2 linked regions of the Dyadobacter chenhuakuii genome follow. The protein of the gene in region 1 interacts with the protein of each later gene in a pairwise test. Links are inferred from orthologs where the notes say so. Each region holds a gene or a part of one and is shown in the gene's direction. Other genes may lie near its edges.

Region 1 (5,143 bases):
TTGATGGAGCTTTTGCGCTTTTTAAATGCGGATCCCTTTTGGAAAGCACAGGTAGCACAGCTGGACGCTGACAAAGATGGTGAAATTCATATGATGACGGTCCTGGGTGACCAGCGCATTGAGTTTGGATCGGCAGAAAATTATGAATCCAAATTCGATAAGCTCAAAATGTTCTATAACAAGATATTGAGCCAGGACTGGAGCAGGTATAAAAAAATTAGTATTAAGTTTCAGAATCAAATAGTTTGTGAATAATAATTCACCATCAGCATGGCACACGAAAAAATTGTAGTAGGCGTAGATATTGGGAGCACGAAAATTACCGTGGTTGCTGCACAGGGAGCCGCGTCGGGCTCTCGTCAAAACAATATTGAAATTTTAGGTTTTAGCGAAGTCCCTGTTCCCAAAGGTGCAGTTGTAAACGGAGCCGTTGAAAATATAAAACAAGTTGGGACCGCAGTTCGTGAAGCACTCGCGGAAGCATCTTCCCGCTCGGACCTGGACATTGCGGTGGTGAATGTTAGTTTTGGCGGCACGCAGGTAAAGGTAAGTCAGCATAATGATGGCGTGATCCGGCCTTCGGCGTCTTCCGGCGAAGAGGTAACGCAAAGAGATGTGGATCAGCTTGTTGACGATATGTACAGGGCTAAAATCGAGCCTAATTACGACGTTCTGCATGTTTTACCCATGGAGTTTGTGGTTGACAACTCTATGAATGTGCGTGAGCCAGTAGGCAGGACGGGTATTAAACTGGGCGGTAACTTCCTGATTATCTCGGCAAACAGTCAGTCTGTTCTGCGTACGAAAAAGAGTCTGGCAGATGCAGACCATAATTTGAAATGCGACAAGATGGTTTTTGCGCCGTTGGCTACCAGTCTTGCGGTTTTAACAGACAATGAAACAAAAGCCGGCATTGCGCTGGTGGATATCGGGGACCATACGACGGACCTGGTAATATATCATGATAGCATTGTACGCCACATTGCTACTTTCCCGATTGGCGGCAGGCATATTACGAATGACCTCGCAACAGGTTGCGGCATTCAGGTTGAGAATGCAGAACGATTGAAACAGGAATACGGCGTAGCTATTGCTGCCGACGTTCCGTTAAACATTGAAATCCTGGTTAACTTCCTGGCCGGACGTGCTCCAAAGCAGGTTTTAAAGAAAAATGTAGCATTGATCATTGAAGAGCGATTGAAGGAGATCGCAGCGATGGTTTATGCAGAAATTATCAAATCAGGATATCTGGATAAGCTTATCGGTGGAATAGTGCTCACCGGCGGGTCTGCGAATATTGATGAGATTGAAAAACTCTTTGAGAAAGTAACAAACATGTCAGTCCGGGTGGGTTATCCCGAAAACCTGGAAAGAACCGCCAAAGCAGATGCGGTCAGCAATTCTTCATACAGCACAGCGATCGGTCTGGCCTGGGCCGGACTTCGTAATATAGATCCCCGGGTAAAATCGGTCTGCAAGCCTACGACTTCATTTAACACAGGCACTGTTGTGCAGCGTGAGAAAGTAAAGGAAATTCCGCCTAAGGAAGAGCCGGGTAAGAAAGTCGGGACTTTTTGGGATAGCTTTAACAGCATTATCCGCAAAAAAGATGATGGTCTGAGTGACTATTGAAAACAAAGCATAAACGCATTCAATCTCCGAAAATATGAATAAAAGCTTGTTGCAATCTTTAGACCAGGACTACATTGTGAACGAAATAATTAAAGACCAGCCCACCGGCGAACACCAGGCAGAGCCAGCCATTATCAAGGTGATCGGTGTTGGAGGTGGAGGAAGCAATGCGGTCAACTACATGTTTGAGAGAAAGATCAAGGATGTAGAATTTGCAGTGTGTAATACCGACCGCCAGGCGCTTGCTAACAGCCCGGTGCCCGTAAAAATCCAGCTTGGTGCAACATTAACGCAAGGCTTGGGAGCCGGAACGGATGCTACCAAAGGCAAGGAAGCTGCGTTGGAAACGATTGAAGAAATTAAAAGCCTGCTCGGCGGATCAACCCAAATGGTGTTTATCACAGCGGGTATGGGTGGTGGAACAGGAACAGGCGCCGCACCGGTGATTGCACAGCTTGCAAAGGAAATGGGCAAGCTTACAGTGGCGGTAGTAACTGCGCCTTACACCTGGGAAGGACTTGATAAAAAGGAACAGGCACTCGAAGGGATTGAGCAATTAAAGGAGTTCAGTGACACGGTGCTGGTGGTTTTGAATGACAAGCTGGAAGAGCTTTATGAGGACATGACCCTGACACAGGCATTCGCCGAGGCAGACGGCATTCTTCTTAATGCTGTAAAAAGTATTTCTGAGATCATCACGACAAACGGAAATATCAACACGGATTTTAAAGATGTTGAGAAAGTCCTTAAGAATGCAGGCCAGTCGGTAATGGGAACCTCTGAGGCGACCGGAGCTGATCGTGCTTCGATGGCCATTAAGGAAGCGCTGGATTCGCCGCTTTTAAATGACAGGGATATCCGCGGAGCAAAACGCATCCTGGTAACGCTTGCTACAAGCAAGAAAAAGGAAGCGACCATGAAGGAGCAGCGCGAAATCTGGCGTTATGTGCTTTCACAAGTGGGTGGAGAAGCGCGGATGTTCAAGCTGGGAACCATTACAGATGATTCTTTGGGTGATAAATTACGCGTGACGATTGTTGCAGCAGGATTTGATAGCATAGAGTCACCTATCCCGGGAATTGAGCTTAGAAACGGCGTTAAATCCAAAACACCGGATGCCAAGCCTGTTATAGAAGAAATTAAAGCGCCCGAATACGAAACAGAACTGGTCGTGACGAGCGAGCTGGAAGAAAGCACGCCAACCGGCCCGATCGATCTGATCATCGACCGTGAAATTGTACCAAGCGGATTTGCTCAGTTGCCGATCACAGATGTTGAAGGCAATAGTGACTGGGACAATGAAGAAATTGGAAAACTGGATGTAATGATCGCTTCGTTCAAAGACGGCCTGGTTAAATTCGGGGATCTCGAAGGCCCCGCGTTCCGCCGGAGCCGCGTGGAGCTCTGGAAACGCCCCACAGTTCCAGCGACCGAAATGGAGCAGCACTGGTTGAAATAATTAAGGACAAAAAAGGGAGCAAACGCTCCCTTTTTTGCTTAGAAATGGATCATTTGCCCGGCTTGAAGTTCCAGTAGTTCTTTGTACAACGCATTTGATATTACATTGTCATGATAATGTGAGCGGATCTGCCCTAACTTCACCCGTAATGCCAATGTGTTCATGCCCAGATAACTGAATACATCATTCAGATGGCTCAATGCTAATGCAGCTCCTTGCATATTGGAAGATAAGCCCACCAGTGCGGCCTTCTTATTGGTAAAGCTGTTGGGATAAGGCAGCCCGTCGATAAACGCTTTGAGAACGCCGGGATAGGAACCATTGTACTCGGGAACGATAAAGATAAATTTGTCCGTTTGTTCCAGCAGGGATTTGAGATTATTAAAATCTGAGTTTTTCCCTGAATTTTCGTACATCGCCGACACGGTGAAATCATGCGGCAGGTTTATCAGATCAAGGATTGTACTGGGAACATTGAGCTTATTGAATATTTCCTGATAATAGTCCGCTATTTTTCGTGACATGGAGTTGGGCCTGTTAGTGCCTACAATGATCACGATAGGAGAAGAAGTTGTTGTCATGAATGTAAAGTAAAGAGGCGGATGTCGCCTGTATGTTGCCCCTTAATGGGCTGATTTAGTAACAAATTAAGGACAAAATTGTTCAAGATAGTGCCTTAAACAGCTTATCAATGTAATGTTGCGGCATAGTTCGTTTTACTATGCATGACATTTATTGCTATCTTTGAGGCCAACATTCATCATGAAAAGCAGTTAAAAATCTGATATTCAGATTTTTAAAATTAACTCACGTAATAGTATGTCCTGGTTTATTCGTAAAGAGAAAGGTATTAATACACCCACCGAAATGAAGCGTGAAGCTCCTGACGGTTTATGGTACCAGTGTTCTAATTGTAAAAAAATTACGCCTACCAGAGAGCATAAGCAGAATGCGTTCACTTGTCCGCATTGCAATTATCACGAAAAGGTGGGTTCTGATGTTTATTTCAACCTGTTATTCGATGATAATGAGTTTATAGAGCTCGACGAAAATCTCATGTCGGGCGACCCGCTTCATTTTGTTGATACAAAAGCTTACCCCGACCGCATTAAGTCCACAATGCAGAAAACGGGTTTAAAAGATGCGGTCAGGACAGGTCACGGCAAGATGAATGAGCTGGACATTGTGATCGCTTGTATGGATTTCAATTTCATTGGCGGATCTATGGGTTCGGTTGTGGGGGAGAAGATCGCCCGTGCGATTACATATGCATTGGAGCACAAGCACCCGTTCCTGATGATCTCAAAATCGGGTGGAGCGCGGATGATGGAAGCTGGATTTTCACTGATGCAAATGGCAAAGACTTCTGCTCGTTTGGCACAACTATCGGAAGCAAAAATTCCATATATATCACTTTTGACGGATCCTACAACGGGCGGTGTTACTGCATCCTACGCAATGTTGGGCGACTTCAACATTTCAGAACCAGAAGCGTTGATCGGTTTTGCAGGCCCGCGCGTAATTCGTGAAACCATTGGTAAAGATTTGCCAAAAGGATTTCAAAGCGCTGAATTTGTTCTGGAACACGGCTTCCTGGATTTCATTGTGGACCGCAAAGACCTGAAAGATAAATTAACCAGCCTGCTTACCATGCTTCGTTGATATGCGTTTGATTTCCCATCCGGTCCTTTGCAATTACTACGTGACTTATCGCTGCAATGCATCATGTGGTTTCTGCGACATTTGGGAAAAGCCTTCGCCCTACATTACGGTTGAGAATTTAAGAGAAAATTTAAGGGATCTGAAAAAGCTGGGCGTTAAGGTCATCGACTTTACCGGCGGCGAACCACTGCTTCACCGGCAGCTGGATGTGCTCTTAAAAGAAGCCAAAGACTACGGCATGATCACTACGGTGACCAGCAACGGACTACTTTATCCAAAACAAGCGGAAAAGCTCCGTGGCCTCATTGATATGCTCCACTTCTCGCTCGATTCCCCGGACCGCGATGAGCATGATAAATCGAGAAATGTGAAGTGCTTTGATAAGGTGAT
Region 2 (4,033 bases), 340 kb from region 1 along the record:
GGCAAAAGTCCGGCATAACCCACCATCGCCGTAAGCACTGTGTCAATTTCTTCCGATTCAACGACGGAAACCAGTGCTTCGATGCCGCTGTAAACTTTTATATTGAATGAGGAAAGAGCTGATTTAACCTTATCAAAATGCTTTTCATTTCCGATAACGACTTCTTTGGGCAGAAATTTCGCTGCCTGCTCGATCAGCAGATCTGCATTATCCTGCGCAGTAAGAACGGCTACCGAAAAAATCTCGGGATTTGCCTCGATCACTTCCAGCGCCTGCGTCCCGATCGAACCTGTTGATCCAAGAATTGCTATATTTTTTTTCATTCTGATGCTGAGGTTATATTTACTGCCGGTTGATTTTGATCAGTTCATCCGCGATTTTCCGGTCGTTGGACAATCGGGGCACTTTGTTCTGGCCCCCTAGTTTGCCATTCGCGCGCATGTAATCGATAAACGAGTTTTTGCGCAATGGCACCAGTTCCAGTGTTTTCAAAATGCTGCCTTTGATCAGATCTTTGTAATAGATGTTGAGTTCGGTAAGCTTTCTGTCGACGTCGGCCACGAATTGTTCCTTATTGTTAGGCTCGACGGCAAATTCCACCAACCATTCATGATAAGGAAGTCCGCCATTTTCGGAATTTACCATTGGCGCAACCGTAAACTCGACAACTTCAACCTCGGGATGTCGTTCCATGGCATAACGCAATGCTTTTTCTATCTCCTCCCCGATCACGTGTTCGCCGAATGCGGATATAAAATGCTTGATCCGGCCCGTTACCAGGATCTTGTACGGGTTTACAGAGACAAACCGCACCGTATCACCCAAAGAATAGCCCCATAACCCCGCATTATTATTCACGATCACTGCATAATTCTGCCCAACCTGCACTTCTCCGATGGATAATCGCCGGGGATTTTCGTCGAAGTAGTTTTCAACGGGGATGAACTCATAGAAGATGCCCGTGTCCAAAAGCAGCAGCAAACCGTCGTCTTTTTGAGAATCCTGGTAGGCGAAAAAGCCTTCCGAAGCGGGATATAGCTCAATCGAATCGATCTTCTTTCCGATAGATTCAAAGAGTTTGGCGCGGTAAGGCTCGAAATTGACGCCGCCATATATGAACAGCGAAAAGTCCGGAAAGACGTCTTTGATCTTTTTCCCGGTCCTTTCGATAATCTTGTCAAAATACATTTGTACCCACGGCGGAATGCCTGATATCAGCGACATGCGCTGGTCGAGCGTTTCGTCGATGATCTTGTCCAGCTTCGTTTCCCAATCTTCAATGCAGTTCGTTTCGTAGCTCGGCATCTGGTTGGATCTGAGGTAACCCGGAACGTGGTGATTGGAAATACCTGACAAGCGGCCTGTCAGTACACCGCCTGTTTCCGTCAGGACTGGGCTTCCGGATAAGAAAATGAGCTTATTATCAAGAAATTGGGCTTTTTTGGTTTCTGCTATATACGTCAAAATGGCATTGCGGGCAGAATCAATGTGGTTGGAAATCGAGTCGCGGGAAATCGGAATGTACTTGGTTCCGGATGTTGTGCCTGACGTTTTGGCAAAATATAAGGGCTTGCCGGGCCAGAGAATGTCTTCGTCCCCGTTCTTTACCTTATCAATATACTTGTGAAGGTCTTCATAATCGTGGACGGGGACCGCTTCTTTGAAGTCGGAATAGCTGTGGATGTCCTTAAAAAAATGATCTTTTCCAAACTCCGTATGAAGCGCTTTCCGGACCAGATTACCCCTCCATTTTTCCTGCACTTCGACGCTCCGCGAGATCCAATCCTGTTGCTGCTGTACAATGTATCGAGCCAGCGGCTCACTCAATAGTGCTCTGATTCCCATAGTAAAAACAAAGGTACACAGGTTTTGTAAATTCTATTCTACAAGGCCGCCTAACAGGCTTTTCTGAGGCCAAAACGGCCATTAGCCGAAATTTTTTAAATGCCTTTGTTTGTGGTTATTTATCTGTAATTTTGCCATCCTGAAATCAAAGTGAGCGAAAATTTTAAAAAAATATATGGGATTGTTTGATTTTTTGACGAGCGATATAGCGATCGATTTGGGGACTGCAAATACCCTGATCATCCATAAAGATACAGTAGTTGTTGACGAGCCTTCTATCATTGCCATGGACAAAACCACAGGCAAAGTTTTAGCCATCGGACACACAGCTATGCAAATGCATGAGAAGACCAACGAGAATATTAAAACGATCCGCCCACTTAAAGATGGTGTAATTGCTGACTTTACTGCTGCCGAAATGATGATCCGTGGTATGATCAAAATGATCGATACCGGCAGCCGTTTTTTTACACCTTCCCACCGCATGGTGGTTTGCATTCCTTCCGGGATTACAGAAGTTGAAAAACGTGCCGTAAAAGACTCATGCGAGCATGCAGGCGCGAAAGAAGTATATATGGTGCACGAGCCGATCGCAGCTGCTATCGGGATCGGCATTGACATTACTCAGCCGAATGGTGTGATGATCGTTGACATTGGCGGTGGAACTACGGAAATCGCGGTTATAGCGTTGTCAGGGATTGTTTGCGAGCAATCTGTTCGCATTGCAGGTGATGTATTTACGAGAGACATTGTTGATTATATGCGCCGCGAGCACAATCTTTTGATCGGTGAGCGCTCTGCGGAATTGATTAAAATGGCCATCGGATCCGCTTCTCCTGAACTCGAAATTCCATTGGACGATTATCAGATCCGCGGCCGTGACTTAATGACCGGGATTCCAAAGGAAATCCGTGTTACGTATAGTGAAATCGCTTATTCTCTCGATAAATCAATCTCTAAAATTGAGGAAGGTGTCATGAAGGCACTTGAAATTTCTCCTCCTGAACTTTCTGCGGATATTTTCAAGAATGGTATTTATCTGACAGGCGGCGGGGCGCTTATCCATGGCCTTGACCGACGCATTGCTCAGAAAACCAAGCTTCCCGTTCACATTGCGGATGATCCTTTAAAAGCCGTAGTGAAAGGAACAGGCGAAGTCCTTAAAAATCTTGAATTGTACAAGCCGGTACTGATTTCGTAGTATTGGATCGTTCACGATGTGAACACTTTAGCCCATGCTCCAACTCGTTGATTTCGTTGTCCGGAATCGTTTCTTTTTGGTATTTATTTTGCTGGAAGTTCTCAGTGTATGGTTAATCGTGCGCAGTAACACTTACTGGGGCGCAACTTATTTCAACACTTCGAATTATTATGTCGCCAAAACATTGGCTTTTTCTAATTCAGCAAAGGAATACACGAAACTGGACGAGGTGAACGCCGCATTAGCGAATGAAAATGCGCGGCTTCGTGCCACTGTTACGGCATTAACGCAGACAAAACCCATCGATTCTCCGGCTGGCTACGTTCCGGACTCATCATTTGCATCACGCTTCACATTTACCGTAGCGAAAGTGGTTGATAATGAGACCAACCAGACCAATAATGTGCTGACGATCGATAAGGGGAGCTCTGACGGGATCAAACCCGGGATGGGCGTTATTTCAGCAACCGGCGTAGTTGGGAAGGTCAGGTTTTGTTCAGAGAACTTTTCTGTGGTTACTTCCATCCTGCATTCGCAGTTCATGGTGTCGTCGAAGCTTGTCAGGAGCAAGGAAATTGGTTATGCCAAATGGCCAGGAAAGGATCCTAATTTCATTGATATGATCGATGTATCAAAGTATACGAAGATCTTCAAGGGGGACTCGGCGGTTACTTCGGATCAAAATTCTGTTTTTCCTCCCGGCATTATGGTGGGCAGGGTGGAAACGGTAAGTGTGCATCCCAATCAGACCTTTTACAACATTGTATTGCGGCTGGCAACCGATTTCAGGAACCTCTCTTATGTTTATGTGGTACAAAATCAACAACTTGGGGAGCAGGATAGTCTTAAATTACGTACGATAAATACCAAATGAGTTTACGAGAGGCAATACAATATTCCCTGATGATCCTGTTGTATCTGTTCCTGCAGATCTTCTTCATGCGGAATGTCGTGTTGTTCAACTACGCGTTCTGTTTTATATACATT

The links.
Region 2: the proteins of ftsZ (region 1) and NFI80_RS18390 interact in binary tests that used the Escherichia coli proteins (3 or more experiments, as listed by UniProt). The link is inferred for Dyadobacter chenhuakuii from one-to-one orthologs.

What each region holds. Positions count from the first base shown.
Region 1 is NZ_CP098805.1:4,766,776-4,771,918, forward strand. What follows is about bases 1,004-3,878. They hold ftsZ (cell division protein FtsZ), read left to right. Parts: upstream 1,004-1,666; coding sequence 1,667-3,091; downstream 3,092-3,878. Other genes in these bases: ftsA (cell division protein FtsA), read left to right, coding at 1,004-1,632; NFI80_RS19890 (NADPH-dependent FMN reductase), read right to left, coding at 3,130-3,672. In the rest of the region: NFI80_RS19875 (cell division protein FtsQ/DivIB), read left to right, coding at 1-255; more of ftsA, read left to right, coding at 271-1,003; accD (acetyl-CoA carboxylase, carboxyltransferase subunit beta), read left to right, coding at 3,911-4,753; NFI80_RS19900 (radical SAM protein), read left to right, coding at 4,755-5,143. UniProt on the Escherichia coli protein: Essential cell division protein that forms a contractile ring structure (Z ring) at the future cell division site. The regulation of the ring assembly controls the timing and the location of cell division.
Region 2 is NZ_CP098805.1:4,424,494-4,428,526, forward strand. Bases 1,135-4,033 are described here. They hold NFI80_RS18390 (rod shape-determining protein), read left to right. Parts: upstream 1,135-2,020; coding sequence 2,021-3,046; downstream 3,047-4,033. Other genes in these bases: NFI80_RS18385 (GH3 auxin-responsive promoter family protein), read right to left, coding at 1,135-1,845; mreC (rod shape-determining protein MreC), read left to right, coding at 3,081-3,920; NFI80_RS18400 (hypothetical protein), read left to right, coding at 3,917-4,033. In the rest of the region: NFI80_RS18380 (1-deoxy-D-xylulose-5-phosphate reductoisomerase), read right to left, coding at 1-323; more of NFI80_RS18385, read right to left, coding at 343-1,134. UniProt on the Escherichia coli protein: Forms membrane-associated dynamic filaments that are essential for cell shape determination. Acts by regulating cell wall synthesis and cell elongation, and thus cell shape.